DNA from 4 places in the Ectobacillus sp. JY-23 genome. Region 3 is predicted to be linked to each of the others. Evidence: riboswitches for the same ligand, from Rfam matches in the RefSeq annotation. Region 3 holds a riboswitch; each other region holds the start of a gene.
What was found. Region 3 has a riboswitch for S-adenosylmethionine ahead of mtnW (2,3-diketo-5-methylthiopentyl-1-phosphate enolase). Riboswitches for the same ligand answer to the same signal wherever they lie in the genome.
Positions count from the first base shown of each region.

Region 1: another riboswitch for S-adenosylmethionine. It lies ahead of MUG87_RS07720 (methionine ABC transporter ATP-binding protein); the one in region 3 lies ahead of mtnW (2,3-diketo-5-methylthiopentyl-1-phosphate enolase).
Region 2: another riboswitch for S-adenosylmethionine. It lies ahead of MUG87_RS03680 (YezD family protein); the one in region 3 lies ahead of mtnW (2,3-diketo-5-methylthiopentyl-1-phosphate enolase).
Region 4: another riboswitch for S-adenosylmethionine. It lies ahead of MUG87_RS12115 (bifunctional O-acetylhomoserine aminocarboxypropyltransferase/cysteine synthase); the one in region 3 lies ahead of mtnW (2,3-diketo-5-methylthiopentyl-1-phosphate enolase).

Region 1 covers NZ_CP095462.1:1,477,991-1,485,859, forward strand. Annotated here, with positions in the region: gene MUG87_RS07700 (DEAD/DEAH box helicase) at 1-615, shown strand, start outside; gene MUG87_RS07705 (YqhG family protein) at 602-1,396, shown strand; gene MUG87_RS07710 (MetQ/NlpA family ABC transporter substrate-binding protein) at 1,673-2,500, opposite strand; gene MUG87_RS07715 (methionine ABC transporter permease) at 2,515-3,180, opposite strand; gene MUG87_RS07720 (methionine ABC transporter ATP-binding protein) at 3,170-4,183, opposite strand; SAM riboswitch class I at 4,254-4,359, opposite strand; gene MUG87_RS07725 (hypothetical protein) at 4,495-4,641, opposite strand; gene MUG87_RS07730 (hypothetical protein) at 4,720-4,947, opposite strand; gene MUG87_RS07735 (YqzE family protein) at 5,510-5,713, opposite strand; gene MUG87_RS07740 (shikimate kinase) at 5,757-6,248, opposite strand; gene comGG (competence type IV pilus minor pilin ComGG) at 6,245-6,604, opposite strand; gene MUG87_RS07750 (competence type IV pilus minor pilin ComGF) at 6,609-7,031, opposite strand; gene MUG87_RS07755 (hypothetical protein) at 7,015-7,248, opposite strand; gene comGD (competence type IV pilus minor pilin ComGD) at 7,307-7,756, opposite strand; gene comGC (competence type IV pilus major pilin ComGC) at 7,743-7,869, opposite strand, start outside.
Region 2 covers NZ_CP095462.1:703,799-711,667, reverse strand. Annotated here, with positions in the region: gene lysA (diaminopimelate decarboxylase) at 263-1,579, shown strand; gene MUG87_RS03695 (lactoylglutathione lyase family protein) at 1,799-2,296, opposite strand; gene MUG87_RS03690 (glucose-1-dehydrogenase) at 2,401-3,180, opposite strand; gene MUG87_RS03685 (GRP family sugar transporter) at 3,192-4,037, opposite strand; SAM riboswitch class I at 4,225-4,329, shown strand; gene MUG87_RS03680 (YezD family protein) at 4,433-4,546, shown strand; gene MUG87_RS03675 (phosphoadenylyl-sulfate reductase) at 4,627-5,310, shown strand; gene sat (sulfate adenylyltransferase) at 5,515-6,675, shown strand; gene cysC (adenylyl-sulfate kinase) at 6,672-7,265, shown strand; gene MUG87_RS03660 (nitrite/sulfite reductase) at 7,278-7,869, shown strand, end outside.
Region 3 covers NZ_CP095462.1:1,321,411-1,329,279, reverse strand. Annotated here, with positions in the region: gene MUG87_RS06875 (serine hydrolase domain-containing protein) at 1-998, shown strand, start outside; gene MUG87_RS06870 (NAD(P)-dependent oxidoreductase) at 988-1,881, shown strand; gene MUG87_RS06865 (hypothetical protein) at 2,042-2,305, opposite strand; gene MUG87_RS06860 (1,2-dihydroxy-3-keto-5-methylthiopentene dioxygenase) at 2,455-2,970, opposite strand; gene MUG87_RS06855 (methylthioribulose 1-phosphate dehydratase) at 2,948-3,577, opposite strand; gene MUG87_RS06850 (2-hydroxy-3-keto-5-methylthiopentenyl-1-phosphate phosphatase) at 3,549-4,232, opposite strand; gene mtnW (2,3-diketo-5-methylthiopentyl-1-phosphate enolase) at 4,229-5,470, opposite strand; SAM riboswitch class I at 5,522-5,626, opposite strand; gene MUG87_RS06840 (pyridoxal phosphate-dependent aminotransferase) at 5,669-6,859, opposite strand; gene MUG87_RS06835 (carbon-nitrogen family hydrolase) at 7,051-7,830, shown strand.
Region 4 covers NZ_CP095462.1:2,345,405-2,353,273, forward strand. Annotated here, with positions in the region: gene thrB (homoserine kinase) at 1-424, opposite strand, end outside; gene thrC (threonine synthase) at 421-1,482, opposite strand; gene MUG87_RS12105 (homoserine dehydrogenase) at 1,479-2,774, opposite strand; gene metA (homoserine O-acetyltransferase MetA) at 2,973-3,878, opposite strand; gene MUG87_RS12115 (bifunctional O-acetylhomoserine aminocarboxypropyltransferase/cysteine synthase) at 3,859-5,160, opposite strand; SAM riboswitch class I at 5,426-5,528, opposite strand; gene MUG87_RS12120 (DUF6944 family repetitive protein) at 5,766-6,536, shown strand; gene MUG87_RS12125 (S8 family peptidase) at 6,569-7,804, opposite strand.

The sequences.
Region 1 (7,869 bases), 160 kb from region 3:
TTTAATTCAAAAGCAAAGCGGATTTTAGAAATCATTAGAGAGATTGACGATAAAGTGGTCATTTTTACGGAATACCGAGCTTCACAAATGTACTTACAATGGTTCTTAAAGCAAAATGGCATTTCTTCCGTCCCATTCCGCGGGGGATTTAAGCGTGGAAAAAAAGATTGGATGAAAGAGCTCTTCCAAAACCATGCACAAGTATTAATCGCTACAGAAGCCGGTGGAGAAGGTATCAATCTCCAGTTTTGTAACTATATGATTAATTATGATTTACCCTGGAACCCAATGCGTCTTGAACAGCGCATCGGCCGTATTCATCGCCTTGGTCAACAAAATGATGTTCATATTTACAATATGGCGACAAAGCATACGGTCGAAGAGCATATTTTAAAACTTTTGTATGAAAAAATTGATTTATTTGAGCGTGTGATTGGTGAATTAGATGAAATCTTGACACGTATTGATATGAAAAATATTGAAGATCACATTCAAGACATTTTTGCCCATGCCAAAAGCGATGGAGAAATTCGCATTAAAATGGATAATTTGACATCTATTATTGACTTTGCCCGACGTCACGATACAGGAGTTGATCGCTATGCAGCAACATGAAATTCATCACTACTTACATCGTTTTTTTACTGCTAACCACTGTGAAGTTCTCGCGCAAACAGATTATCATCTAGATGTGCAGCTTACAATTGAAATGGACAAACTGCTCATGAACAGACCGTTTTATTGGCATTATTTAGAGAAAACCGGAGGCGTACCAAATCCAATGCGCCTTACATTTATCACAGATCAAAATAAAGCTCCCGAAGATTTGAAGGGCGAACCTATTCACTATGGCTCGCCTCGTTTACATCAAATTTTTGGCGTGTCACGAAATCTAGGCTCTTATATACGTATGTATGAACGTGTACACGCACAAGGGCAACAAACGCCTCTACATCCATGGCTTGGTGTAAATATAAAGGTCTCGTATCAATGTGATAGAAAAAAAGATACGCTGTATTCACTCGGTCTTCATCTGTTAACAGGAACGATGGTGAACAATTTTCATGAAACATTGCAGCAGGTTCCGCTTACACCGAAAATCCCTGACTTTTGCTTTACACTCAGTCCCATCATTAAGCCACAAAGCGGCATAAAACGGGTGGAAGAGGCTTTAAAATCAATCATCTCCCAGGAAGATCACACGTGGGCAACTGAAGCTAGAAAGCGTTGGAACCACGATTTACAGCTACTTCACAAGTTTTATGAGGATAAGGAAGAGCTACCCGATAGCTTTGAAGTAGAAAAACAAGCGCTCAAAGAACAGTACGAGCCGCAAATCGTTATGCAAGTGATTAATGCAGGGTTATTTTATTTATCACCTCGGTACATACAGTAGCGTCTTAGTATGGCGCTACTTAGCATGCCTGTAGCACAGGCATTGCTTTTTCATTTATAAGCCCTATCACATGGGTGAACTTATTTAGAAGGGCAGATGCATCATATAATTTCTCAATTGGGATAAAGACGTTTTCAGAGGATTGTGCTCTAAAAATTGTCGCTGCAAACTTTCAAGTCCCCTTTGTGGCATACGATTAGTACATCCGTAACTTCCATTCCACCTTCATCACCTCTATCTATAGTAAAAGCAGCGCTTCAAAGGCGCTGCTCTCCACTACTTACGATTTACCATCCACTCCGGTTTCCCAAAGCCTTTGAACTCTTTATCAATGATTGCGTCAAATTCTTTAGACTCAACAGCCTCTTTTAAATCCTTAGCAACTGCTTTTTCTAAATCTTTCGTATTAACCACCACTCGATTGCGATATAAATCAGGCATTTTTTCCAATTGAATAGCATCCAATAAATTCATTTTAGCTGCCAATGCAAAGTTGCCTGGAACAGCTGCTAAATCAACACTTTCTACAGCTCTTGGCAATTGTGCAGCTTCAATCGGTTGGAATTTTAAGCTCTTTTTGTTTTCTGTTACATCTTTTTCAGATGCCTTTAACGGATCTACAGACGCATTCAGTTTAATAATTCCCTCACTCTGTAGCATCGTTAATGTACGTGCTGCATTAACAGGATCATTAGGAATGGCGATGGTACTGCCATCCTTTACTTCTTTCCATGACTTAAATTTTTTTGAGTATACGCCCATTGGTGCAGTCGGTACAACAATTACTTCTGATAACTGCATATTATTTTGTTTCGCAAATGTTTCCATATATATTTTGTGTTGAAATAAGTTTGCATCAATACTACCTTCTGCCAACGCTTTATTGGGTTGAATATAGTCACTAAACTCCACAACCTCCACTTTGTAACCCTTTTTCTCAAGCTGCGGTTTAATTGCTTTTGTTACCATATCACTATACGGTCCCGCTGTTGCACCAATTTTTATCGTTTTGGATGTTCCTGCTTCTTTCGTTGTTGTTTCTCCTCCACATGCAGCTAAAATCCCTACTAGGAATACCCAAAATATCATCATATATTTTTTCATTGTGTATCTCTCCTTTATCTCTTATCTAGTATTTTCGCTAAACGATCGCCACCAATTTGAATAATTTGTACCAAGCAAATCAGTATAATGATTGTTGTAATCATAATTGCATTATCATAGCGGTAATAACCAAAGCGAATAGCCAAATCACCCACACCACCACCACCAACAATACCTGCCATTGCGGAGTATGCGACCAAGCTGATAGTTGTTAGTGTCACACCCTGTAAAATCCCAGGGCGCGCTTCCGGTAGCAGCACATCTTTAATAATCATCCACGGTGTTGCCCCCGCAGCAACAGCAGCCTCAATGACACCCTTATCAATCTCTCGCAATGCCGTTTCTACGATCCGAGCAAAAAACGGAATGGCAGCAGCAGACAAGGAAACAGAAGCAGCTGTCGGACCAATTGTCGTTCCTGTGATTAACTTCGTTAATGGCAAGAGTGCTACAAGCAAAATAATAAAGGGGACTGATCGAACCATATTAACGACAAAACCTACCACATTTTTGACAGGAATGTTTTCTAAAAATAAGCCTCGATCTGTCACAAATAACAAAACGCCTAGTGGCAATCCCACAATGATGGCTACAACCAATGAAATGCTAACCATATACAACGTTTGGAAAAATGCTTTATTTAAATCTGGTAAAATTTCTATTAAGCTATCAAGCGGCATCATACATTACCTCCAATCGCTTCGTTTTAGCTGTAATATAAGCAATTGCTTGCCTTACTTCTGAAGCATCGCCAATTAACTCCATCACAAAAATACCAAGTGGTGTTTCTTGTATATATTCAATTTTCCCGTGCAAAATATTTCCTTGCACACGAAACTTCTGAAACACATCTGATACAACCGATTCTTCTGCAATTGAGCCTTGAAATTGGATTTTAATGATGGTGCCTTTGCAATGTTCTAATACTCGCTTTGGTATCTCAAACTGTAATACACTGTCAATGAATTGCTGTGTCAATTCTTCACGCGGATTCGCAAATAATTCATATACAGACCCTTCTTCTATGATTTTTCCATCTTGCATCACAGCCATTCGATCACATATCTCTTTAACAACATCCATCTCATGTGTAATCAGAACAATCGTAATACCTAACTCACGATTAATATCCTTTAGTAGGCGTAAAATACTTTTGGTTGTTTTTGGATCAAGCGCTGATGTAGCTTCATCACACAGTAAAACAGATGGATCATTAGCAAGCGCTCTTGCAATACCCACACGTTGCTTTTGACCGCCGCTAAGCTGTGCTGGATATACGTCCTTCTTATCTGCTAAGCCTACCAAATGAAGCAATTCAGTTACTTTTTTCTCAATTTCTTGTTTGCTTTTTCCTGCAGCCTTTAGAGAAAACGAAATATTATCATAAACCGTTTTCGAGCTGATAAGATGAAAATGCTGAAAAATCATTCCTATTTTAAGCCGTGCTTGTCGCAACTGGTTTTTATGTAGGGCTGTTAAATCAACTCCATCTATCAGTACCTGTCCAGCACTAGGGCGTTCTAACAGGTTTAAACAACGCAGCAATGAGCTTTTTCCCGCGCCGCTATAACCGACAATGCCAAAAATTTCACCGCTGTGAATTTGTAAAGAAACACGATCTACTCCTATTACAGTTCCTTTTTTCGTCTGATACTCTTTTGTAAGATTACGTATCTCAATCACATCTTGTCCCCCTTTAACACAATAAAAAAAGTCTCTTTCATTCGAAAGAGACATCGTCAACTATAGTCGCGACTTATCTTTCAGAATGAGTACATTCTGCAGGAAGTGGCACCTTTCCAGTTACGGTGGTTGCCGGACGTCATTGGGCCTGATCCCTCGGTCTCTCTTGATAAGTAATTTATTTTTCAATTAGTCTGAATAATACATCTTAAATTTCAACCTGTCAACACTATATTTTTTAAATCACTTTAGAAATCGCCTACCTTTTATGAAGCTAGAAAAGAAAAAAGTCATTGACACTTGTCAATGACTCATATTTTACCATTATATTTGCGACCATTATTATGTTCTTTTTGCTGATGTTCAGTCATGCGCTTTTGCTGCGCCTTTGTTCTGGCACTTACGTGGTTCGCATCATTTTCTTCGTTTTTTTTAGAACCTCCTGCTCCGTTGCTCATTGCGACACCTCCTTCATGTAAACTATTTGTAGCTTATGCTATCGTTGGCATTTTATACAAGAGAAGGTCAGTTGTTAACTACTCTTCTACATAGCGACTTAACATATCATACAAGCCTCGATTGGCCATTACAGCAATTTGCTCATCAGATTCGTGCGGATATTTATCACGCAAGCGAATTGATGCTTTTGCCAATAAATTCTCAAGTACAGAACGACCACTTTTTCCATAGATTGCTTCGGCATACGCAATCAACTTTGAATCCTCTACATTGGAAGAATGGTTATTACAAAAGAACTTACTCATAATCTCCCTCCTTTTTTGATAACGTTTTCATTTTTATGCATGTTATAAATTTCACAATATTATATGTTGTATTTAGTGTATGTGTAATATTATAAAACAATATTGACATAATGTTTATATGTTTTTTTCGTTAATTTGTGACAATTATCTGACTTTTATTATCTTTCCCTACAAAAACTACTGTTTCTCACTTATTTTTACACAGAATTTCCCTTTTCTATGAAACCATGAAAGGACAATTAGCATTTCTATGACATAAGAGTGAACGCCTAAGAGCCTCTAACTGAATGTCTATGGTCTTATCAACTATATGCTCCTCAAAATATTCATCGTTTAGCCTACATTACCATTAGTTCGTTAATCCATACCAATATACATTTATTTATGAATAGCTTGTAGTGCTATCATCATGATGAATGTTATCCATCCCGTTACAATGCCAATACTTAAGCTTAAAAAAGCCCATAACCAAATACTTGGTTTCTTTTGCATATCAAGGCCTCCTTGTTTGTTATGAATATATGTAAAAGTTCATATAAAAAACACCGTTATCCGGTGTTTTTTATGCTTGCTTTTTAGGCTGCTTATCAGATGCTTTGCGATACAATAAAGTTACACCTAACGGTAGAACACCGAACCAACGATTTAAAAACGGCTCTTTTTGAGTTTTCTTTTGTTGCCGCTTTTCTTTTCTTTCTTCCTTAGGGCTATCCATATAAGATACAAACTGTTGCGTCATAAACTTAATATAATCATTCATAGACATACTATCATCTCCACTTACAATGATATTCCCAGTATGTCCGGCTTCACCTTTCTTTAATCAAGGATGTAAGCTCCTCTACAATGTGTTCAATACGTTTCCCAGTCGTATCAATGTGGTAGTGCGCTTGTTTATAGTACTCTTGCCTGCTTTGAAAAAGCTCAATAAATGCGCTACGATCTTTTAATAATGGTCTTGATGTGTCTCCATGTAACCGATTGAAGATGTGTTCAACATCGCAGTATACATATAATACTGTTCCGTGCGTTAACATCCACTCACGATTTTCTTGTTTTTGTACCACACCTCCCCCAGTCGTGATAATCACATGATCTTCTTTAATAGATTGCAGTGCTGCAGTTTCATATTGCCGAAATTTCTCTTCTCCTTCTTCATGGAAAATATCACGTATAGCTTTACCGGTCAAAAGCTCAACCAATTCATCCGTGTCGACAACCGGCATATTCCATTCCTTACTTAGTGCCTTACCAATTGTGGTTTTTCCAGCTCCCATAAAGCCTGTCAAATACAATCTCATATTCGTTCCTCCGACCAATTTAAAATCTGCTTTGTTTCTTTATTATAGCTGAAAACCGCTTTATATACGTGATTTTGTTTGGTCCGACACTCTACTCTGTATTTTGAAGAATCAATAGCTGCAAAGGTTACTTCACCTTCTTCGTATACATAAATATCTTTTACATGACCATCAGCAATATCGGTATGTAAATCAGCAAGCGCTCGGTACATGATTATATCTAATGTCAATAGTGCCTCTCCCTCTTGATAAAACCGCTTCTCCATTAGCAAAATATTAGCTTGATGAATAAGCAAGGCAAGTAATATAAAAGAGAAAGCAATCGTAGCTGGCATTACAAACCCGCGTTCCTCCACATCATCACTCCTTTCGGAATGTTGTTACCATACCTGTATGTATCTGCCCTCCATGATCCTCGGCTGTTACAATTAAATATGTAGGGTAACATATGTAGCTGATACGTTTTATGCGCTGTAGCGCCACCTCGTGCCCTTTGTCTCCCACTTTCCGAATTACGTTTATGCCTTGCATGGTATGAGAAACTACGTTGCCAGTTTTATCTGTAAGTACAAGTCGTCTATCACACGCTTGTACACCTTGCGCTTCTCGAAATTCTATTTGTAATTGTTCTATATACAACAACCATTCCAATTCATTAAACGGAGCAGTTTGTTTGGATTGCACATGAAACAACGGAGGTGCAATGACAAAAAACAGACTTAATATTGAAAGACACATTATCATTTCTAACAAAGTAAATCCTTGTTCACCCCTGACTGACATATGTGCATATCTCCTTTTCTTGCACTTGCCGCTCCCCCCACTTTACACACACTTTTTGGTTGTTATCCCAAAAAATTCGATATTGTTTTTCCTGTATCATCGGTACACTTTGATAATACGCAAATACTTCATTATGCAACGCTGCATAGGCGTAATAGTGTTGCTTCACCTGCTCTCTCTCTCGCAGCACCAGTATAAGTTGAGGAAATACAATCATGCATAGCCCCATTAATAAACTAAGCGCGGCGAGCATTTCAAGCAATGTAGTACCCATGTCAGATCGGACTGTAATAAAATCGTCCTTTTCCGAGCTGAAACACAACCTTATATATGCTTTTCTTGTAGGAGACATACATGGTACCTCCTCTGGATATATTGCCGTTCGCACTATAAATAAGCGGAAGTGACAGCGTCTCAAAGCGAACTTGGATATCTGTATCGTAATTCCGCACCAATACGGCTACCGTTCCTTCACCGGTAATTACATAACGCGAGTCAGAAGGAAACCAGTGCAGACGATGCCGTATATTATGGCTCATGGCCGTCTGTTGCATAAACATAATATCCTTTTGCAATTGCTCCAAAAAATGCTCAAGTACTCTTGCTTCGTACTTGGGATATAACCCGAATGACACTATGAGCAATATAGATACTATACTTAATACCAGCAGGGTCTCCAAAAACGTGAAGCCCTGCCGCATTTTACTAATTTTACTCCGTATCACTTAAAGTAACTGCCCCTGTATCACTTACAACAATAACCTTACCATTCGGACATTTATTGGTAGAGATATAATCCCCGTCGACCAATTGTGCTACTGTTGGCCATGTGTTTTTT
Region 2 (7,869 bases), 620 kb from region 3:
GAGTGAAGGGGGGAGAGACTCTTGCTGGAAAAGCGAGTCAAAGGGAGACCACGCAAGCGCATAGCGCTGAGGAGGCTCCCTGACCGCCCGTGGAAAGCGAACCCCCGGAACGGAAATTAACAACGAACTTTAACAGAGCCTTATTTTACAAAAGAAAGAATGGTATAACTCTCGGGCATAATCAAATTTCAGTGCTTGATTCTTAGATCTGTAGAGTAGAACGAGTTGCTAGTGCTTTTCATACAAAAAGGGGGAACAACATATGTATTTACATGGAACAAGTAGAGTGAATGAAAAAGGACATTTAGAAATTGGCGGCTGTGACACAACAGAATTGGCAACAACGTATGGTACGCCTCTTTACATATATGATGAGGCGCTAATCCGTCAAAAATGCCGAGCATACAATGAAGCATTTCGCCAAAGTGGTTTTTCGTATCAAGTTGCATATGCGAGCAAAGCATTTTTATGTATGGAGATGTGTCGCTTGGCAGCAGAAGAAAACATGTCTCTTGACGTTGTGTCAGGTGGAGAATTATATACTGCCTTACAAGCCGGCTTTCCAGCAGAACGTATCCATTTCCATGGTAACAACAAAACAGAAGCAGAGCTTGTAATGGCACTTGAAGCAGGAATCGGTTGCTTTGTAGTAGATAACTTTTTTGAACTGGAAGTACTTCACGATTTAGCCAAAGAGCGTGCTCTCACGGTAAACATTTTATTGCGTGTAACACCGGGGGTTGAAGCTCATACACATGAATATATTACAACAGGTCAAGACGATTCTAAATTTGGGTTCGGCATTTCTAGCAACCAAGCTTTGCAAGCTATGAAAATTGCCTTACTGAAGCCTCATTATCATGTAATGGGTGTGCATTCTCATATTGGATCGCAAATCTTTGAAACCGAGGGGTTTGTAAGAGCGATTGAAGTGCTAAGCGCATTTTTGAATATCGTACGGGAGGAAACGGGACATACGATGCAAGTGTTGAATTTGGGCGGCGGATTTGGTATTCGTTACACAGAAGGTGATACGCCATTGCCAGTTGCGAGCTATATTCAAGAAGTAACGGATGCAGTTAGAGAACAGTGTACAGCACGCAATTATCCATTGCCTGAAATTTGGATTGAACCAGGGCGCAGTATTGTAGGGGACGCAGGAACAACATTATACACAGTCGGATCTATTAAAGAAGTACCAGGGATTCGAAAATATGTCGCTGTAGATGGTGGCATGACAGATAATATTCGCCCTGCTTTATACAATGCATCATATGAAGCTATGCTTGCCAACCGTGCCGACGAAGCGCCAACAGAAACGGTATCTATCGCCGGGAAATGCTGTGAAAGCGGCGATATGCTCATTTGGGACATTCAGCTCCCGACTGTTGCATCTTGGGATTTGTTAGCTGTATCTTGTACAGGAGCATACGGTTATTCTATGGCAAACAATTATAACCGTATTACACGGCCAGGTGTCGTATTTGTAAAAGATGGAAATGCTCAGGTTGTTGTAGAACGTGAATCGTTTGCCGATTTAATTAAAAATGACCGCGTTCGTACACGCGAATTTGTTTAATATATGGCTGTGTTAAAGCCTAATGTTGATCATTTGCACTTGTTGATTGGAGTGAAGGGGTGAAACTCCTGCGGGACAAGCGAGTCAAAGGGAGACCCGCAGGCGCATAGCGCTGAGGAGGCTCCCTGACCGCCCGCGGAAAGCGAATCCCGTAACGGAAATCAACAATGAACTTTAACAGAGTATAATAGAAGAAAGCTTGCGCAAATGCGCAGGCTTTTAGTATGCTCCGGAAGAGTATGTCATTTCGTAGCTATGTGTATAGATTTCAATTAAATTGCCAAATGGGTCTTCGCAATATACCATTTTAAAAGGCTTTTCACCTGGGTAATATTCACGAATTGGCATGCGCTGTTTGCCGCCATGTTCTACAATTTTTTGCGCTAACCCTTCAATATTGGGATCTTGCACGGCAAAATGGAAAATACCTGTTTTCCAGTACTCAAAATTATTTTCGGGCGTTTTATGGTTAGGAAATTCAAAAATCTCAACTCCTACTTTATCGACGGTTGATAGATGGGCAATTTTAAAGCTACCCCACCCAGCTCCAAATACATCGCTACACATGATGCCGATGGCACTGTCATCTTCTACAATCTCTGATGGCTCCATGATGACGTACCAGCCCAGTACTTCTGTATAAAAGTTTACTGCTTGTTCTACATCGGGAACTGAAATACCAATATGAGAAAATGAACGTGGATATACTGCATTCATCTAAATGACCTCCTGCTAATAAGTCTTGCTTTAGTATAAATAAAGAACATGTTAATTATAAGTGCGCACTTTTTTGTAACATAGTCCCCGTTTAGATACCTGAATTATCCTCGACCAGCTTGAAAGCTTGGATACTTGGTCATACCTCCATCGGAAAATAAAGTAATACCGGTTACATAACTAGCTTGTTCAGATGCTAAAAAAGCAGCGCAAGCAGCAATTTCTTCTGGTTTCCCAATATAGCCCATCGGAATAAGCTTCTCAACATCAGGATCTGAAAACTTTTCTGCGTTGATTGGTGTATCAATAGCCCCGGGTCCGATACTGTTGACGCGAATCCCTTTCGGTGCATATTCAAGTGCCAGCGTTTCCGTCATCAATTTTATGCCACCTTTGCTTGCTACATAATGGACAAAATGTGGCCGTGGGATCATTTCGTGTACGCTGGACATATTGATAATATTGCCTTTTATATTGTGCTCGAGCATATATTTAAGTGCTTCGCGGCAACCAAGGAACGCACCAGTCAAGTTGGTGCTAATAACTTTATTCCAATCTTCAAGCAGCATGTCTACAGTAGGAACTTCATTTTCAATGCCTGCATTGTTAATCACTATATCTAGGCTACCAAAATGCTTTGTTGCAGTTTGAATAAGTGTTACCACATTATGTTCGTTTGTTACATCTGTAAACACACCAATAGCCTCACCACCCATTGAATGGGTATCTGTAATAATATCGTCCACATCTTGCTTTTGTTCTTCCGGAAAATAGCAAACAACAACTTTTGCTTTTTCTTTTCCAAAGCGAAGGGCCATAGCTTTGCCAAGACCGCTACCAGCGCCTGTGATAATGACTACTTTTCCTGCCAAATCAGGATACATGATGTGCCTCCTTATGTTTTAGTAAAACCCAGCATGACACCGCCTGCAATAATAAGTAAGCAGCCAATTATTACAAACACCATTTGTTTTTTTGATTTCTTTTCTCCTAAAATAAAAATGCCGCCAAGTGTAGAGATAATAATACCAGTCTGTGATAAAGAAAAACTGGTTGCAACGCCGATTCGTGGGATAGCAAGTAATAAACCAAGATTACCAATGCCCCACACGGCACCAGTAATCACATTACGAAGCGCATACTTGTTAAATGGTCTATGTTTAATGGAAAAAAGCAATGCTCCGGTTACCATCCCTACGCCTTGTGGTAAAATAGCAGACCAACCGTCAATTTCGAACCAGCGTATGATTACGACATATGCCAAAAATCCGACTGTAGAAACTACTAGGAGAAGCAACCCTTTTTTTCGATCACCGCTCTTATTTTTATGTTCTTCTTTCACTGTAAAAAGTACCCCGATAATAATCAATGCAATGGCAATACAGCCGATAAAAGTTGCTGTCTGTGTTTCCCATTCCTTAAAAATAAATACGCCAAAAGCAGTAGTAGCAACAAGTTGCATTCCTGTAGACAAAGGAACTGTTTTAGAAACGCCAAGGTGTTCTACACTGCCATATTGGTTGCCTTGACCGAGAGACCAGAACATGCCGGATATGAAGCCAATAAAAAAGATAAACCAGGATAGATCTGGTGTTTTGTATATATACATAACAATGGAAAATAAAAAAGCGCCCCATGCTGTCCCAAGTAATTGAGAGCGAGAGTCGCCACCGAGCTTGGTACTTAGTAAAACAAGACTGCCCCAACAAAGGGCTGGAAGCAAAGCCAATAAAAGACCCATGGTGTAAATCCTTTCTTTTTATTATTAGTTTGACCCAGTGCATACACTTTTATATATGCAGGATTGGTTTACCCACCCATTCATGCACCTTGTTAGTACTCATAAGAATGTAACTTCCTAAAAAAATTAAAACTTATCGGAAAAGTGCGATTGCAAAAATTTAGAATTGTGTTACAATAAACTAAATCACTTATCCAGAGAGGCGAAGGGAACTGGCCCGATGAAGCCCGGCAACCTGCGAAAAGCAAGGTGCTACTTCCAGCAAAATGGTGCCCATTTTGAAAGATAAGGTAAAATAGTTACCTCAACAGTCTTTTCGAAATGGAAAGATTTTTTTGTTTATTATGGGAAAAGGGGGGGCTGTTGTGGTAGCAGAAGAACAGTATCGAGTCATCATGGAAAAAATTAAATTGATGCTCGACGATATGAAGTTCGGATCCATTACACTCATTGTACAAGATGGCAAAGTTATTCAGCTTGAGAAAAATGAAAAAGTTCGGTTGAAGTAAAAGCGCTGACTAGAGAAACTAGAGGCGGTTTTAACCTAAGGGTTAAGACTGCCTCTTTTTGTATAAAGGAGGAAGGTCGCATGATTACGTATGAAACGTGGGGAACCCTCCCTTCCTTTTCGGAGGATGATGGTGCAAAAGGAGCACTGTCTGTACTGCGCTGGGCATACGAAGAATATGGCGAAAATATTGTGTATGCCTGTAGCTTTGGTATAGAAGGGATTGTACTCATTGATCTTATCAGCAAGGTAAAACCGGATGCTAACATTGTTTTTCTGGACACAAATCTTCATTTTAGAGAGACATATGATGTGATTGCAAAAATAAAGGAGCGATTTCCAAAACTGCGTATTGAAATGAAACGGCCTGCACTGAACTTACAAGAGCAAGAAGATGCGTACGGACCTAAGCTATGGGAACGTAATCCGAATGCATGCTGTAACATTCGAAAAGTACAGCCATTACATGAAGCCCTCAGTCAGGGAAAGGCATGGATTTCGGGTTTACGTCGTGAACAATCACCAACGCGAAAGAATACAGAATTTCTTAACCAAGACCATAAGTTTCATTCCATTAAGGTTTGCCCACTTATTCATTGGACGTGGAAGGACGTATGGCGTCATGTATACCGCGAAAATTTACCTTACAATATACTGCATGATCAGGGGTATCCAAGCATTGGTTGTGAAATGTGTACGCTGCCTGCACAAGGAAGAGATGGCAGATGGTCAGGTACGAATAAAACAGAATGTGGTTTACATTAGAAAACCAAGTAAACCAATTTGAGAACTATATAAATGCAAATAGGAAATCTGACATACTTTTTGAATAGGAAAAGGCTATGTGCAACTACTCTTAGTACCTAAGATAGGGCAGGGCTTATGAGCTAACAGTTTTTGTGCTTTCGTTATTCTATTGTTGGTATGTCTCAAAAAATTTGCTGTATATGGATAAAGGAGCGAAAAAGAATGAGTCAGATTCTCCCGCATGGAGGTACATTAATTCAATTAGTGGATGAAACGTACGATACGTTTCATATTGAAAAAGAAGTCGAGTTAGACACGGTCGCACTCAGCGATTTGGAATTGATCGCAACAGGTGCATATAGTCCCTTGACTGGGTTTTTAACGAAAAAGGACTATGATGCAGTCATCAACCATATTCGTCTGGCCGATGGTACTGTGTGGAGCATTCCTATCACGTTGGCTGTTACCCAGGAAAAAGCAGGTGAACTACGTGTAGGTGAGCATGTTCGCCTTATAAAAGATGGAGTAACATATGGCGTTCTTCAAATTGAAGACATATATACACCGGATAAATTAAAAGAAGCACAGTATGTGTATGGAACAAGGGACGAGGCACACCCTGGTGTAAAGCGTGTGTTCAATCGACCCAATGTTAATTTAGGGGGGCGCATTACTCTTGTAAAGCGCGTTCCAAAAGATCAATTTGCATCATATCGACTAGATCCCATTGAAACAAGACAAAAGTTTGCCGAGTTAGGCTGGAGAACAGTGGTAGGGTTTCAAACACGAAATCCGGTTCATCGTGCGCATGAATATATTCAAAAGACAGCGCTAGAAACAGTAGACGGTCTATTCTTAAATCCACTGGTCGGTGAAACAAAGTCCGACGATATTCCGGCGGATGTTCGCATGGAGAGTTATGAAGTATTATTGCAAAAGTATTATCCAAAATCTCGTGTGTTTTTAGGAGTATTTCCAGCTGCTATGCGTTATGCAGGACCACGTGAAGCAATTTTTCATGCACTTGTGCGTAAAAATTTTGGCTGTACCCACTTTATTGTAGGCCGTGATCACGCAGGGGTTGGCGATTATTATGGCACATATGATGCACAGAAAATCTTTAGTAATTTTACAGCAGAGGAGATCGGGATTACGACATTGTTCTTTGAAAATAGCTTTTACTGTAATGAGTGTGGTGCAATGGCTTCTGCGAAAACTTGCCCACATGGAGCCGAAAGCCATGTAATTTTATCAGGTACTAAGGTTCGTGAAATGTTACGAAATGGAGAGATTCCCCCGAGCACATTTAGCCGTCAGGAAGTCATCGAAGTGTTAATTCGTGGATTACGTCGGGAACAGGTTGCTGCTGGAGGTGTCCAATGAGTGAAAACATTATCTGGCACGATGCCTCAGTAACAAAGGCGGAACGAAGAAAACAAAACAAGCATAACAGCTTTGTACTTTGGTTCACTGGACTATCTGCCTCTGGTAAATCCACTGTAGCAAATGCAGTGGCACGGAAGCTATTTGATGCAAATATCCGTAGTTATGTACTAGACGGCGACAATGTGAGGCACGGTTTAAATAGAGGCTTAGGTTTTTCCGAAGAAGACCGCAAGGAAAATATTCGTCGCATCGGCGAAGTTGCAAAGCTGTTTGTTGATAGCGGCACTATCGTATTAACTGCCTTCATTTCACCATTTCAAGAGGATAGACAAACGGTCCGCAATTTACTCGAAGCTGATGAGTTTATTGAAGTATTTGTGTATTGTCCGCTAGAAGAATGTGAAAAACGAGATCCAAAAGGTTTATATGAGAAAGCAAGAAACGGTGAGATTAAGCAATTTACAGGAATTGATTCACCGTATGAAGAGCCTGTGAAGCCAGAAATTACCCTCCATACGCATGTATATACGGCAGATGCGTGTGCGGAGCAATTGCTACAGTATTTACGAGAGAAACAATACATTTAAGGGGGCGCAAGTATGGGATATGAAAAAACATGGGCGGAGAACCCGAAATTAAATGAAACAGAAAAAAAGAAGCTCGTTAAAGATGGTCTTGAGATTTATAAAGATATTCCGTACTACGCGGAAAATGGATTTGATTCTATTCCAAAAGAGCAGTGGGATATGTTCAAATGGGCTGGCTTATATTTGCAGCGACCAAAAGAAGCAGGTTATTTTATGATGCGTGTCAATGTACCGTCCGGTATCTTAACGAATAATCAGGCTATTGTGTTGGCAGAAATCGCAAGAGATTATGGTCGCGACGTCGTGGATATTACAACGCGTCAAGCTATTCAATTTCACTGGCTGCGTATTGAGCAAATTCCTGATATTTTACAGCGACTTGAAAACGCTGGCTTGTCTTCAGCTGGTGCTTGTGGTGATATTACACGTAATATCGTCGGCAATCCACTTGCTGGCATTGATCGAAATGAACTATTTGACACCACTGAAATTGTAAAAGACGTGTATGAGTTTTTCCAATTTAACGAGGAGTTCTCAAACTTACCACGCAAATATAAAATGTCGATTAGCGCTAATACGTACAATGCATCAAATGCAGAAATTA
Region 3 (7,869 bases):
AGAGGCAATCGTCTCTCATTCCTATTACACAGGCAGCCAGTGTAGATGATTTAACCAATAAACTTGATACATATTTACAACAAGCCAACTTTAATGGAACGGTCTTAGTAATAAAGGATGGTATTACAGTACTAGAGAAAGCTTACGGATTTGCAGATTTTGAGAAGAAAGTACCGAATACTGTTCAGACAAAGTATCAAATAGGATCTATTACAAAAACAACTGTAGCTATAGCGATACTGCAGCTTTATGAACAGGGAAAAGTAAATCTCAATGAAAATGTTCACACGTATATACCGATATTCCCAGTAGAAAAAAATATTACTTTATACCAGCTGTTAACGCACACATCAGGTATACCTGAGATGGGAGTAGGTAAGACGCACGCCGGTGTTAAAGTACGAGAACACCAGAAAGTTGCTGAATGGATTGGAAAACAACCGCTGAATTTTGCAGCAGGCACGGGGTGGACTTATTCGGATCGTAATTATATGGTTTTAACACATATAATAGAAAGCATCACAGGCATGGCATTTCCTGAATATGCAGCAAAGTATATTTTTACCCCTGTAGAAATGACGAGTTCTGGCTTTGGAACATGGAAGGATGATGTGAACATTTCAAAGGGATATAGAAAAACTGACAACGGTATTGTACCTGCCCCCATTTCGTCCATGGATTGGTTATTCGGATGTGGAGATATGTACACAACAGTACAAGATATGAAAAAGTTAGATGAAGGAATTATAAAGGGAGTACTTCTAAAGCCGGAGAGTGTGCAGCTTATGTTTACTCCATCGGCTTATAAACAATATGGATTTGGTTTTCATATTTCTCCTGCATTTTACCATAATCATGGTGTAATATCTGGTTGGACAACATTTAATAATATTAGTACACAAAAGAACAGTTACGTTATTTTATTTTCCAATGTGCAGAGCAGTATCGGAGACCCGTTCAACGAACAGTTTCGAGATATGGTATCTCATAAAAACTAGAAAGGAAGTTGCAAAAATGAGTACAATTGGTTTTATTGGAACAGGTGTAATGGGAGCTAGCATGGTTCAACATCTGTTGCGCGGAGGATATAACGTAATAGTGCATAATCGCACGAAAGAAAAGACAAGTGTATTGGTGGAGAAAGGTGCCGTTTGGGCTAATACTCCACAAGAATTGGCAGAACAAGCAAATGTTATCATGACAATGGTTGGTTATCCTCATGATGTCGAACAATTATATACAGGGAACAATGGAATATTGGCATATGCTCAACGGGGCAGTATTTGTATTGACTTTACAACATCTACTCCAACTCTAGCTGAAAACTTGTATAAGCAAGCGAAAGAAAAGGGCATACATATGTTGGATGCACCTGTTTCTGGGGGCGATATTGGTGCAAGAGAGGCGAAGCTCGCCATTATGGTGGGAGGAGATGCTGAGGTATTTGAGAGGGTGTTACCGTTACTACAGCTGTTAGGAACAAACATTGTGTTACAAGGTGAAGCGGGAAGTGGGCAGCATACAAAAATGTGTAATCAAATTGCCATTGCTTCTAATATGATTGGTGTATGCGAGGCGATTGCATATGCAAAGCAAGCAGGTTTGTCCCCTGAACAGGTGCTAAAAAGTATTTCTACAGGAGCTGCAGGAAGTTGGTCATTAAGCAACCTCGCACCGCGTATGATGAAAGGAGATTTTGCGCCAGGCTTTTATATTAAGCACTTTATTAAAGATATGAAGATTGCATTAGAAGAAGCAGAGCGTATGAATTTATCCTTACCGGGTTTAGCGATGGCAAAAGCAATGTATGAGGAATTAGCTGCTCATGGAAAAGAAAATGATGGTACGCAAGCGCTTTATACAACGTATATACAGAGATAACGCATTATATTTCCAAGAATTGTTTAGTGTTTTAGACGAACATAAGTAAAAAGAAACGGGTCAAAGCCCGTTTCTTTTTATATTGATTTTGTTAGAAGTATTGCATTACAGATGCAAATTGTCTCCTAAGATCTCACTAAACTTCACCGTAATTTTTATCTTATGAGCGTTCGGATTCAGGTTGAACTGGAAGAGAAACCAATTCTCCGATGATACGTTTGTTGGTAGCTGTGGTTCTCTTAACGAGATACAACAAAAACAAAAAAGAAATGGGGATGGATATATATATACCGAACAGAAGAGCGCTTACAATACAGGAAACGAAACCATATATGCCAATTTCCAATTGCTCACGAAGTAATCCGAAAATAGCTGGGAATATACCGCATATCATACCAATTATGAGGGATATAATCATACTCATCTTAAATCCTCCTCTTTAAATAACAGCTCTTATATCTAGTATAGTCGTGAAGTTCAAAAAATTTACACAAAACGTTCACAAAATAGACAAAAGTAGTGGATGAGAGGAGGTGATATGCATAAAAAAACCTGCGCTAGATGCGCAAGCTTTTATGCATAAATGGGAACCCAGCCTTCGGTCGTAACGAAAATCCGTACCGCAACAACTTGACGATCTTCCATTAATGTAAAGTAGTGACGAACATTTTCAGGCACAGAAATTAAGTCTCCTGGTTGTAGTTCTACATCAAAGAATCGGCCGTCTGTACCTTGGATGACGAAGATGCCGTGTCCGCTAACGATGAAGCGAACTTCATCATCTGTATGGTGATGTTCACGTTGGAAGTTTTGTAAAAGCTGCTCTAAGTTTGGTGTGCTCTGTGATAAGGAAATTACATCGCTTGCTTGATAGCCGCGTCGAGCAGATATATCGGCAATTTCAGTAGCAAAAGTATCCAAAATTTCTTGTTTGTTCTCATCTGTCAAAGCAAAGTTTTCTTGCAAATGTGTTGGCAATTTGTCGATATCCCATTTTTCATAGATAACGCCTTGTGATTTCAAGAATGAAACAACCTCAGCATCTGTTTCGATACGTGTATTTATTTCATGAATGCGAATTTGTGCCATGATAAGCTCCTCCTTGTAATGAACATAATTTTAAGTGAAAACGAAATAAAAATTCGTATGCTTCTAAACGTCTCTTGGCATCAAAACCATTTTTCCCCCATACTGTAATGCCATGGTTTCGAATGAGCACAGCACCTGTATCTCCTGTGATATGAGGAAGAAAAGTTTCACCAAGAAGAGGAATGTCAGCATAGTTTTCAATAATAGGAATTGTAATTTTTGCTCCTTCTTCCCATATATCAAGTGCTTTAATAATCTCTTGATTGCCAATTGTTACTTCATGCTCGTATAGAGAAGAGATAACATTGTTTTCTATCGTATGAACATGTAGGACACAGCCAGCTTTAGTTTGATTATAGATATGAACATGTAAAAGCGTTTCTGCTGAGGGACGCAAATGGGTCTCTTCTATCGCACGACCGGTCTGATCTACTAAAAGAAAATCTTCCGGAGTTATTTTGGTCTTATCTTTCCCACTAGCTGTAATGAGAAATTGAAGCGGCTCATCACTTACTTTTATAGAAATATTGCCGCTTGTTGCGGGGAACCAGTCTTTAGCGGCTAAATCTTTTTTTATTTCACTCAACTCGTTCCAATATTGTTTCATGTTGCACCCCTAATCTCTGAAGCAAGTAATCTTGAATATCGTAAAATGTTTCGAATGGTATGCAAGGTATCTCAAGTTCATTACATTTTGTTAGTAGAAAGTCACGTGCGAAGACGAGGTCGGCCTGTTTAGCGGCCTGTAAATCTGTAATGGAGTCACCGATGACAATTTTAAGTGCATTCTTTTTACCAAGTCTTCTAAGAAGAGAAGGCTTGCAAAGACCGCAATCGTTTTCGCAAGCTTTGTCACAAGCATGAACCCAATCTATACGTATGTGAGAGCCTGAGAAATCAGTTGCGTTACAATAAATTTGTTCCTGTGAAACTGACGTTTCCAATAGTGGGTGTACAAAAAAGTCCATCCCTCCTGAAATAACATAAAACTCCAGGTTATGCTTTTGTGTAAAAGCTATAAACTCTGTAAAGCCTGCTCTAATTCGCGCTTTTTGCTGCAAGAAATGAATAATATCATGTTTTAACTCTGTTGAAAGAAGCTGAAACATTTGACTTACACCATCTCGGATAGAAAGATCTTGGGATAATACTTTATTTTTGATCTCTTCTGTTTGAGGTGGCCCAAATTCCTTCATAATCGCGACAATATTGTCTGTTTCAGTAATTGTTCCATCAAAGTCGCAAAAGATTTGAATCGTCATATTTTCACCTCTTCGGAAGGGTTTCCCCATAAATACAAGGCTTTTTGCAGAGCATCATCTTTGTACTGACTCAGTGGTATGTCTTGAAGCGTTGCATCGATTGCTGCTCGGAAGGAGCGCCCACCCGCCGCTGCGCCGTCTGGGTGACCATGTACCCCGCCGCCTGCGTTGATAATGGAGTCTAGGCCAAAATCACTAATTAGAAGCGGAACGAGTCCCGGATGAATACCTGCAGATGGCACAGGGAATGTTTGTTTATAAGTGGCAGGTTCTTTCAGAAATTGGGCGATTTGCAGAGCGTCTTTTCTATTTAGGGCGACACTGCCATATGGCGACGGAAACAAGGAGAAATCTGCACCGCATAGGCGAAGCAGTTTTCCAAGTAAAAGCGGTGTTGAAATACCATAAAACTCCGACGAGGTTAGGGCACCGCTAACAGCAGGATGGGCCATAATTGGAATAGTAATATCCTTGTCTTCTGCCAGTGACTGCAAAACGTCAAGACCGTAAGCAAAGACATTAAATAACAGTACATCAGCACCGGCTTCTACCGCGCGCTTTGCTTTCTCTTTTAAATCGAATGTGCGCCCTGATAAGTTAACAGCATACAGCGTCTTTGTTCCTTGCGTTTCATATATCTCTTGTAAAACTTCTTTGCCTGCTGTAATGCGTTTTGTGAAAGGAGTTAAGGGATTATCAAATAAGATTTCATCATCTTTGACTAAATCGACACCTCCTAAGGCTTGCTCTGTTAGTTGTTCTTTTAAAAATGACAAGTCGCGTCCGAGTACGCCTTTAAAAATGCTCATAAGAAGTGGTCGATCGTGTACATTCACAAGAGCCCGAATGGCTTCTATTCCGAACTTAGGTCCGGGAAAAGCTGCTAAGATGTCGTCAGAAAATGTTAAGTCGACAAGTTTGATTTCACCATCCAGTGAAAGCTTTCCAAATACTGTTGTTAAAATTGCTGGCAGGTCAGGAGAAAAGTTTAGGCTTGGATAATGAATTTTAACTAGTCCGCGTGTAGCCGGCTTACCGAGATAAGCATCTGCTTGTTCATTCGGTTCTAATTCTTCGATACTGATAATAGTTCCTTTATATTTTTTTAATTGCTGCTGCTCTAATAAGGGTAAATCGGTCCAAGATCCTACTGTGAGACCAAGTGCGATTCCCTCCGCTTTTTTTATTAAATTATGTTGTTTGTCATGTATCAAGTATGTAGCAGTTACGCCCATTATGATTCCTCCTCAATAAAAAAACCTCTCGACAAGGAGAGGTTTTTATCTGCATCCTTATCTTTCAGCATTATGCTGCGAGAATTAGCACCGTGCTTACTAGGTAAGTCGGTTGCCGGGCTTCATCGGGCTCGTCCCTCCGCCTGCTCTTGATAAAATGGCTTTATATTTTTTGAATAATTGGATTTTCGCAAAAAAATGTTAAGTTGTCAACGCTTTTTTGAAAATTTCCAATTGTGAAATGCGATTGATTGCCTCTCGTAGACGTTCTTCTGTATGCAAAAGACCTACTCGTACATAGCCTTCACCATGGGAGCCGAAACCAGATCCGGGTGCTACCGCGACATGAGCTTGCTCAAGCAGAATGTCTGCAAATTGTTGCGAGGTATAACCCTCAGGTACTTTAAGCCATGCAAAGAATGAGCCCTCTGGTGCAGTTACTTCCCAACCAATTTGATGACAAGCAGAAATGAGAGCATTTCTACGAGATTCGTAGCAAGCAACTAATTCCGTTACACAATCTTGCGGTTGTAATAAGGCTTGACGAGCCGCTTCTTGAACAGCACCAAAGATACTTACATACATATGATCTTGCAATACATGGATCCCTTCAATCACGCTTGCATTTCCAACTGCAAACGCGATACGCCAGCCTGCCATATTATACGTTTTGGAGAATGTATAAATTTCAATTCCAACATCTTTTGCGCCCGGTGTTTGTAAGAAGCTAAGAGGTTTTTTACCTTCAAATCCAATTGCACCATATGCAAAATCATGACAAACCAAAATATCATGTTGTTCCGCAAATGCAACGGTTTCATCAAAGAATGCTGATGTTGCAATTGCGCCTGTAGGATTATTAGGATAGTTTAAAAACATCATTTTAGCTCGTTTTGCTACGTCTAGACTAATAGATGTGTAGTCAGGAAGAAATTGATTCTCCGGCAAGAGCGGCATCATTTCCATGTTTATACGTGCTAACGCTGCGCCGGACCAATAATCTGGATAACCTGGGTCTGGCACCAGAATACTATCACCGGGTTCTGTAAAGCAAATAGGTAGCTCTACAAGCCCGGCTTTACCTCCGAACAATATAGCAACTTCGGTTTCTGGATCTATTGTTACGCCATACTCTCTGGCATAAAAGTCAGCAACAGCTTGCTTCAAGGAAGATTGACCACGAAAAGGTGGATATTTATGATGAACAGGTTCTCCTACTGCCTGTTGTAATGCTTGAATAATATGATTTGGCGTTGGTCTATCAGGGTTTCCTTGTCCCAAATTAATTACATCATGACCCTGTGCTATCACTGCATTTACCTTCTGTACCAGCCCTGCAAAGAATTGCTTAGGTAGCGAAGTCAATGTCGTGGAGGGGTTGAAATGTTTCATGTATTTCACCTCTTCGGAAAATTGTTGCAATTCTAGTGAACAATCATATATTCTTGTTGGGAGTTTGTAAAGTAAAATGTAAACTATTCTTTCTATGTGGAGAAAAAGCAGTATGCATGAAGGAAGAGGAGTTTTAGAAGTATGGAAAGAAGTGTAGCTTGTGAAGATAACGAACTAGGGGGGAACTCGTGATGAAAGTAGCTTGTTTGCAAACCGATGTAATTTTTGGTGATGTTGAAAAAAATATAGAACTTGTAGAAGTGATGCTGAAGGAAGCAATGTTAGGTAAACCAGATGTAGTAGTGCTTCCAGAGTTGTGGACGACGGGCTATGATTTGCAGCGATTAGATGTATTAGCCGATGAGAATGGAAAAGCTGTGCAAGCCTTATTTCGTAAATGGGCAAGACAATTTGCTGTAACAATCGTCGGCGGATCGATTGCAAAGCGCATTGGAACTGATGTGACTAACACAATGTATGTCTATAATAAGCAAGGTGAATGCTTGATGGAGTACAGTAAAGCACACTTGTTCCAACTGATGGATGAACATAAATATTTAACAGCAGGGAGTACAACAGGGATGTTTTCTATTGAAGGCACGTTGTGTGCAGGTTTTATTTGTTATGATATCCGCTTTCCCGAATGGATGAGAACGCACACAGTGGCAGGTGCAGAAATTTTATTTGTTGTAGCTGAGTGGCCGCTACCTCGTTTAGCGCATTGGGAAACATTATTGCGTGCCCGTGCTATTGAAAATCAATGTTATGTGGTTGCTTGTAATCGGGCTGGCGCAGATCGAAATAATGTATTTGCTGGTAACAGTCTCATTATTGATCCGTGGGGAGAAGTTGTTGTACGATTGGGACAGGAAGAAGGAATTTTATATGGTGAACTTCATAGAGAGCTTGTGAAAGAAGTACGCAAAGGCATTCCGGTTTTTGCTGATCGCCGTAAAAATATTTATCAATAAGCTATTGACAAAATGGTTTTATTCTTGTTATGCTCGTTT
Region 4 (7,869 bases), 1.0 Mb from region 3:
CACCGTAAAGCGATGCACCGACGTTATCCATGTGTCCTTCCATAATCGAACTGATATCCAGTTTTTCTTGCATGGTCATATTCAGTCTACAAAGTGTATTTGCCAATTCAATACCCGCAATAATAGCAGAAGCACTGCTTCCAAGGCCGCGCGTCAGCGGAATATCACTCGTCACTTCTAAGCGACAATATGGCAAGGTTACGCTATATTCGGCAGCGACGGCAAGCGCCGTTTGAAACAATAAATTACTTTCATCCTTCGGGATTCCCTCCAGCATCGCTGACTTTGCCTCGCAAAGCCAGGAGTCAGAGGAATATACATCTACTTGTAGATATTTATTAATCGCGAGGCCGATTGAGTCAAAGCCCGGCCCCAGATTAGCGGTGCTGCCTGGTACTTGTATCGTAAACATGGGAAGCGTCATTGAAGCACCGCCCCCTGAATATGTGCAAACACAACCTTTTCATCATTCGGAAGTACAATTGGTTTTATGTTTTTCACATCAATTGCGGTATTCGCATCCTTCAAGCCATTCCCTGTCAAGACGGCAACGACACGGGAGCCCTTTGGAATTTCGCCGCGCTCAATCTGCTTGCGAACCCCTGCGATGGACGCACAGGAGCCTGGCTCGGCAAAAACGCCCTCTGCTTGCGCAAGCAACTCATACGCAGCAAGGATTTCCTCATCTGTTACTTCATCAATTTTACCTTGTGAATCAATGGCAGCTTTGACAGCCTTATCCCAGCTTGCTGGGTTACCAATGCGAATGGCAGTCGCAATTGTTTCTGGTTCTTCAATTTTATAGCCGCGTACAATTGGCGCCGCGCCGGATGCCTGAAAGCCGCGCATTTGCGGCAGCCCCGTCCCTTTTTCCTCATGGTACTCCGTAAAGCCCTTCCAGTATGCGCTAATGTTACCGGCATTGCCCACAGGGATTGCTAATACATCTGGGGACTGCCCTAACGCATCGCAAATTTCAAAGGCAGCCGTTTTCTGCCCTTCCAAACGATACGGGTTAACTGAGTTTACAAGTGCTACAGGTGCCTCTTCACTCAGCTTGCGTACCATCTGCAGGGCATGATCAAAGTTGCCATCAATGCTGATAATTTCCGCTCCGTACATAACAGCTTGGGCTAGCTTCCCATACGCAATCTTTCCATTGGGAATCATAACAATACATTTCATACCAGCGCGTGCCGCATAAGCAGCGGCAGAAGCAGAGGTATTACCTGTAGAGGCGCAAATCACTGTCTTGCTTCCTGCTTCTTTAGCCTTTGCAACGGCCATGACCATGCCGCGATCTTTAAAGGATCCGGTTGGATTCGCCCCCTCTACTTTGACATATAGCTCTATATCCCATTCTTTTGAAAGCTTTTCCAGATGAATAAGTGGTGTGTTGCCTTCGTGAAGTGTAAGAAGCGGTGTTTCGGCTGTAATCGGTAAATATTGTTTATATTGCGTTAATAATCCCTTCCATGTCATTTGCTGTCACCTTCAATTCGATAGCTTGCCTTCACACACTTTACCGCATCTAGCTCCTCTAGCTTATGTAAAAGAGTTTGATAGTTTTCCAGCGTCGCACGATGTGTTACAATGACAATTTCAGCCGCGCCTTTTTCTTCAAGTGGCATTTGAATAATCTTCTCAAAGCTAGCATCATAGGAAGAAAACAAAGAGGTAATTTTAGCAAACACACCCACTTCATCCTTCACATGCAAACGAAGGAAGTACTTAGCCAGAACCTCTCGATCTTCTTTTAAAACTTTTTCATATTGCGGGGACACCGCACTATTTCCTGTTACACCTAATCTCATATTCTTCATAACTGCGACAAGATCGGATACGACAGCCGTCGCAGTTGGCAGGCTTCCCGCACCCGGGCCATAAAACATCGTTTCCCCCACAGCTTCTCCATATACATATACAGCATTAAACTCATTTTGAACGGAAGAAAGCGGGTGCTTATTCGGCAATAAAGTTGGCTCTACACTGACCTCAAGTTTATTGCCATCCCGCTTTGCAAGCCCGATTAGCTTCATCGTATAACCGAGATCACGGCTATATGCCAAATCCTCTTCCGTGATAGATGTAATTCCCTTAACCTTGACATCCGCCAGCTCCACATTTGTTGAAAACCCGAGTGTTGCTAAGATTGTCATCTTTCGTGCCGCATCTAGACCTTCCACATCTGAGCTTGGATCAGCCTCCGCAAAGCCGAGGTCCTGCGCTTCTTTTAATACATCTTCATATGCTTTTCCTTCGTTAGACATTTTCGTTAAAATAAAGTTTGTTGTACCGTTTACAATCCCCATCATCTTTGTGATGCGATCGGATGAAAAACCGTCCACAATGCTTCTTAAAATCGGAATACCTCCCGCAACACTCGCCTCATAAAAAAGGTCGCATTTATGCTCTTTGGCAACCGCAAGCAGCTCTGTTCCATACAGAGCCATCAAATCCTTGTTTGCAGTCACAACATGCTTCCCATTTCGCAGCGCCTGCAGTATACATTGTCTTGCTTGTTCTACACCGCCCATTACTTCAATGATGACATCAATTTCCTCACTATTTATAACCTCATCTGCATCCGTTGTTAACAGGGCAGGATTGATGGCGACATCTCTTTCTTTTTCCGGATTTTGCACAAGCACCTTCGCAACTTTAACAGGACAGCCAATTTGATGAGCCAAGCGATCTTGATGAGATGCAATAATTTTGACTACCCCGCTGCCAACAGTTCCAAGACCTAGTAGTCCTACTTTAATTTCAACCATCTTTCCCCACCCCTTCGTTTATTTATCTGCAATTATATAGGCTGTATATTTTAAAAACAATGTTTTTTGAACATTCAGAATATAAAAAATCACTTTGCGTATAGTAATCGTTTTCAAATACACTTCATTTAAATCTCAAGAAAAGTATATATAAAAAGGCAGTCATTGCTGCCTTTTTGCAACCTTATATTCAACCTATCACAAGATATAAGGCGTTGTTTGATAGACGTAATAATTGAGCCAATTTGAAAAAAGTAAATTTCCATGACTCCGCCAAGCCACAAACGGCTCTTGATTTGGATCGTTGTGCGGATAATAATTTTTAGGTACGTTAATAGGTATACCTTTCGCGATATCGCGCTCATATTCTTTCTTTAACGTATCTCTCGAATATTCACTGTGCCCCAAAATGAAGATATTCTTACCGGCGTTATCTGCCACAAGATGGACGCCAGCTTCTTCTGAACACGCCAACACATGCAGATCAGCAACACTCTCAATATCTACTGCACGTACTTCTGTGTGACGAGAGTGAGGGGCAAAGAAACGTTCATCAAACCCTCTAAGCAGCGGCAGGTTGCGCTCTTTTATTTCATGCTCAAACACACCAAACATTTTTTGAGGTAAGTCATATTTCGGCACCCCATAGTGATAATAAAGACCTGCTTGTGCCCCCCAGCAAATATGAAGCGTAGAAGTGACATTTGTCACTGAAAATTCCATAATTCGTTTTAACTCTTCCCAGTAATCTACCTCCTCAAAAGGAAGTGTCTCGACAGGCGCACCAGTGATGACCAAGCCATCAAAGCGTTCATTTTCGATATCGCGAAATGTTTTATAAAAGCTAGTTAAATGCTCCTTCGATACATTTTTGGAATGGTGAGATTCCATATGAAGCAAGTGTACATCAACCTGAAGGGGCGTATTTCCAAGCAGACGCAATAGCTGCGCCTCCGTTTCTTGTTTGGTGGGCATTAAATTGAGAATGGCGATTTTTAACTCCCGAATATCTTGCGTCGTTGCCCGCTCCTTTGTCATCACGAAAATATTTTCGCTCTCGAGAACCTGACGAGCTGGCAAATCCTTATCCACGATAATGGGCATATTGCTTACCTCCTGATAACGCTTGATTGAGGTCTGCGATCAAGTCCTCCACATCCTCAATTCCCACAGATAAGCGGACTAAATCCGGTGTCACACCTGCGAGGCGCTGCTGCTGCTCTGTTAACTGGCGATGCGTTGTGCTGGCAGGATGAATGACCGATGTACGCGCATCTGCAACATGTGTAACAAGTGCCGCTAGTTTTACTTGTTCAATAAACTCCCTCGCTGCGTTTGCACCACCCTTTACCCCGAATGTTAGTACACCACTAGCGCCCTTTTTCAAATATTTTTCCGCCAAGCTATACTGCGTACTGCTTTCGAGACCTGGATAATGAATCCAGCTGATGCGTTCATCCTTCTCAAGCCACTTTGCAATCTCTAGCGCATTTTGACTATGGCGGTCCATACGCAAATGGAGCGTTTCGAGGCCAATGTTGCTGATGTATGCATTAAACGGACTCATACAGTTTCCGTAATCGCGAAGCAGTTGTACGCGCGCTTTTACAATATAAGCTGCGGCACCAAAGTCTTTTACGTACTGTACACCATGATACGTGGCATCCGGTTCAACCAGTTCCTGATATTTTCCGTTATCCCAGTTAAAATTACCGCCATCAATCACAATTCCTCCAAGAGAGCTGGCATGACCGTCAATGTACTTTGTTGTGGAATGCACGACAATATTAGCACCGTGGGCAAAAGGTTGACATAAGTAAGGCGTTGCCAGTGTGTTATCAATCACTAGTGGTACATCAAGCTCCTTTGCTGCCTTTGTAAACTCTTCAAAGTTAAGTACATTCATCGCCGGGTTTCCAAGCGTTTCTCCGTATACAAGCTTTGTATTTTGCTTGCCTAGCTTCACAATTTCTTCCGCAGGTAGGTTTGGATCAAAAAAAGTAACTTCAATGCCGAGCTTACGTAGGCTCACGCCAAATAAATTAAAGGTGCCTCCGTAAACTGTGGATGAGCAAAGAAGATGATCTCCTGCGTTACAAATATTTAAAATCGCCAGCATAATGGCAGCCTGACCGGACGCGGTAGCTACTGCCCCGACGCCGCCCTCCAGTTGACTTAACTTTTGCTCAAACGCATTGATAGTTGGGTTACCAATACGCGTATAGATATAGCCTTCCGCCTGTAAATTAAACAGAGCTGCTAAGTCGTCTGGTGTATCATATTTATAAGTTGTACTTTGATATAATGGCAGTACACGTGGCTCTCCATTCTTTGGTGTATATCCGCCCTGCACACAAATTGTCCCTTGCTTCCATTGCTCTCCCATTTCAAACACCCTCTCTGATATAAAATAGCTCTGTTCAAGTTTGTTGTTGATTTCCGCAGGGGTTCGCTTTCAGCGGACAGTTAAAGAGTCTCCTCAGCGCTATGAGCCTGCGATGTCTCCCCTTGACTCTCTTAGTCTCACCCCTTCACTCTCATCAACAAGTTTCAATTAGAAACATCAGACTTTAACACAGCCTATAAATAAAAAACTGCTTCTCTCGCCCAAAGGCAAAAGAAGCAGTCCTATTACACGTTCGACCATACTTCTCTTATCTTTCAGCATTATTCTGCAGGATGTAGCACAATTCCGTTACCGGCTGTTGCTAAGGTTTCACTGGGCCTGATCCCTCCACCTATTCTTGATAAGACGTATGAAATTAGCTTGATTTTATATACAAATCACAGAAAAGTCAAATTATTTTTTTGATTTTTAAAATTATTTACCTTAATTATCAAAGACTTTTTCAACGTGTTCTAAACACATATTGTAAATCACATAAAGTTATTTTATTAAGGTCACTTTTTTAACATAATAATTTTTTACAATCACTCATTCCCTATCTTGAATATAATACGATGACAACAAACAGAATGGACGCATGGCTTATGAGCAATCAATTTAAAGAAATATTCGGAGCCGCGATAGCTGCCATAGGTACTATCACCGCGGCTATCGGTAGTACACCGCTTCCTTTTTTAGGCGATGGTCTAAAGAGTAATCTTGACCTATACGGCAATGTTCTACAAGCAACAGGTAACGCACTAGAAGCTGACGGACAAGATGGCATATCTTTAGAAAAGATAGGCAATGAAATACAAGCCACTGGAAATTCAACTGTTGTTGCCGGTATCCTATTAGATCGGGACGGAGATGCTGGCCAAAGGGCAATTATAACTGGAAATTGGCTACAAGCTCTAGGGGGATTGACTGCACTTGGGGATGAATTTGAAGACCCTACGGCAGCAGGGCAAAACTTTAACATTATAGGAAACTTACTGCAAGCAATCGGAAATTCTCTGCAAGCAATTGGGGGTATCCGGCAGCTTCGAGAAGAACAACAGGAGCAAAATCAAGAGGGAGAAGCAGAAACTTCTTCTGATAAAGAAGATCCATCTGACAAGGAGAAGAGGGTGGATACGAAAGAAGAGTCAAAAAAAGAGATTGGACCTAATGGCTTACTTATAATGGATCGCAATGAAACAATTATATTCGTAGGTAGCTGGGTGCAAGCCGTCGGGTCTGTCCTATCTCTAGTTGGTCAAATTCAAGAAGAAACACAGGAGGTAAGTGAGAAATCAGACGTGGATAAAAAGAATAAAAAAGAAATAAAAGATACACAAAAGGAAGATGATAAAGAAGAGTCGTCTGAAGAATAAGAGGGTGTCTCCATAGGAGATACTCTCTATTTTCATGATAACAATAGTTTGAAAATTTGTTGCATCAATAGATATCCTTCACGTACAGAAGTAAAAGACTGTAAGCTTTGCAGCATCGTTAGCTTGACCTTCTCCGGTGAAAACGGGGGATATGCCTGCAAAATTAAAGCCGCCATTCCAGAGCAAATTCCCGTAGCCATGGATGTTCCCGATAATGTAATATACGTACCACCCACGATAGCCCCTGGATTTTGCAAACCAAGTGTAGAATTGGGTGAATAAGCAGCCGTAATATTACTGCCTGGCACAAATAAATCTGGTTTTAATAAACCATCTATTGTAGGGGATTTACTTGTGTAAGGTGCTTTTACATCATCAGAAATGCTAGCTGTATTCAAATCATCAATAGCACCTACGGTTACAACTTTTGGATGAATGCCAGGGGTATCAACTGAAAGTGCTGCTCCGTTGTTTCCTGCAGCAGCTACAACAAAAATACCTGCATCTATAGCCAATGCAGCAGCGCGCGCAAGAGGATCGTCGGAGTATGTTAATGTGGGTGGTCCTCCTAGCGATAGGTTCATTATTTTGATATTGAATTGTGCTTTATTTTGAATAACATAATCAATTCCAGCAATAACGGTAGAAGCTGAGCCGCCTCCACTACTATCTAATACCTTTACTCCAATTAATGAAGCATCTGGAGCAACCCCCGTGTATAATCCTCCCGAAATAGACCCATTTCCAGCGGCACAGCCCGCGACATGTGTACCATGACCATTATCATCATATGGTGCTGTTGCACCGTTAATAAAATCCTTAAAGTGGACAATGCGATTGATAGGCGTAACAAAATCAGGGTGTGGATAAATACCCGTATCAACAATTGCAATTCCTACATTCAAGCCTGTCAATCCAAACGTGTTTCTAGTAAAATTCGCCCCCACTGCTGCTGTGGCTATATTTAAATTCGTACTTACTTTATAATCGCAGTAAATTTTTTCTATATCCTTTAATCTTGCTAATTGTCTTAAGCTTTTAATAGATAATTGCGCAGCCATTAACTTCAGATTAATAATATTTAACCCTTCTTTTTCTTCAGGCCTTAACATAATTAAATCTTGTAATTTTTTCACAGAAGAATCCTTGCTAATCTGTATAATAACAGGAATAATTGCAGGCGATGTAGCGTCTTTTTTTTCATTTTCACTTATTTCTCTTAGGAGTGCCTTATCAAACTTGTCCTCAAATTCAAAGCTCTCTTTCATTAATATCCTCCCTTATTCAATCAAACATGTCTTTAGTACAAGGTATGTAAAACAAAGAAAACTGA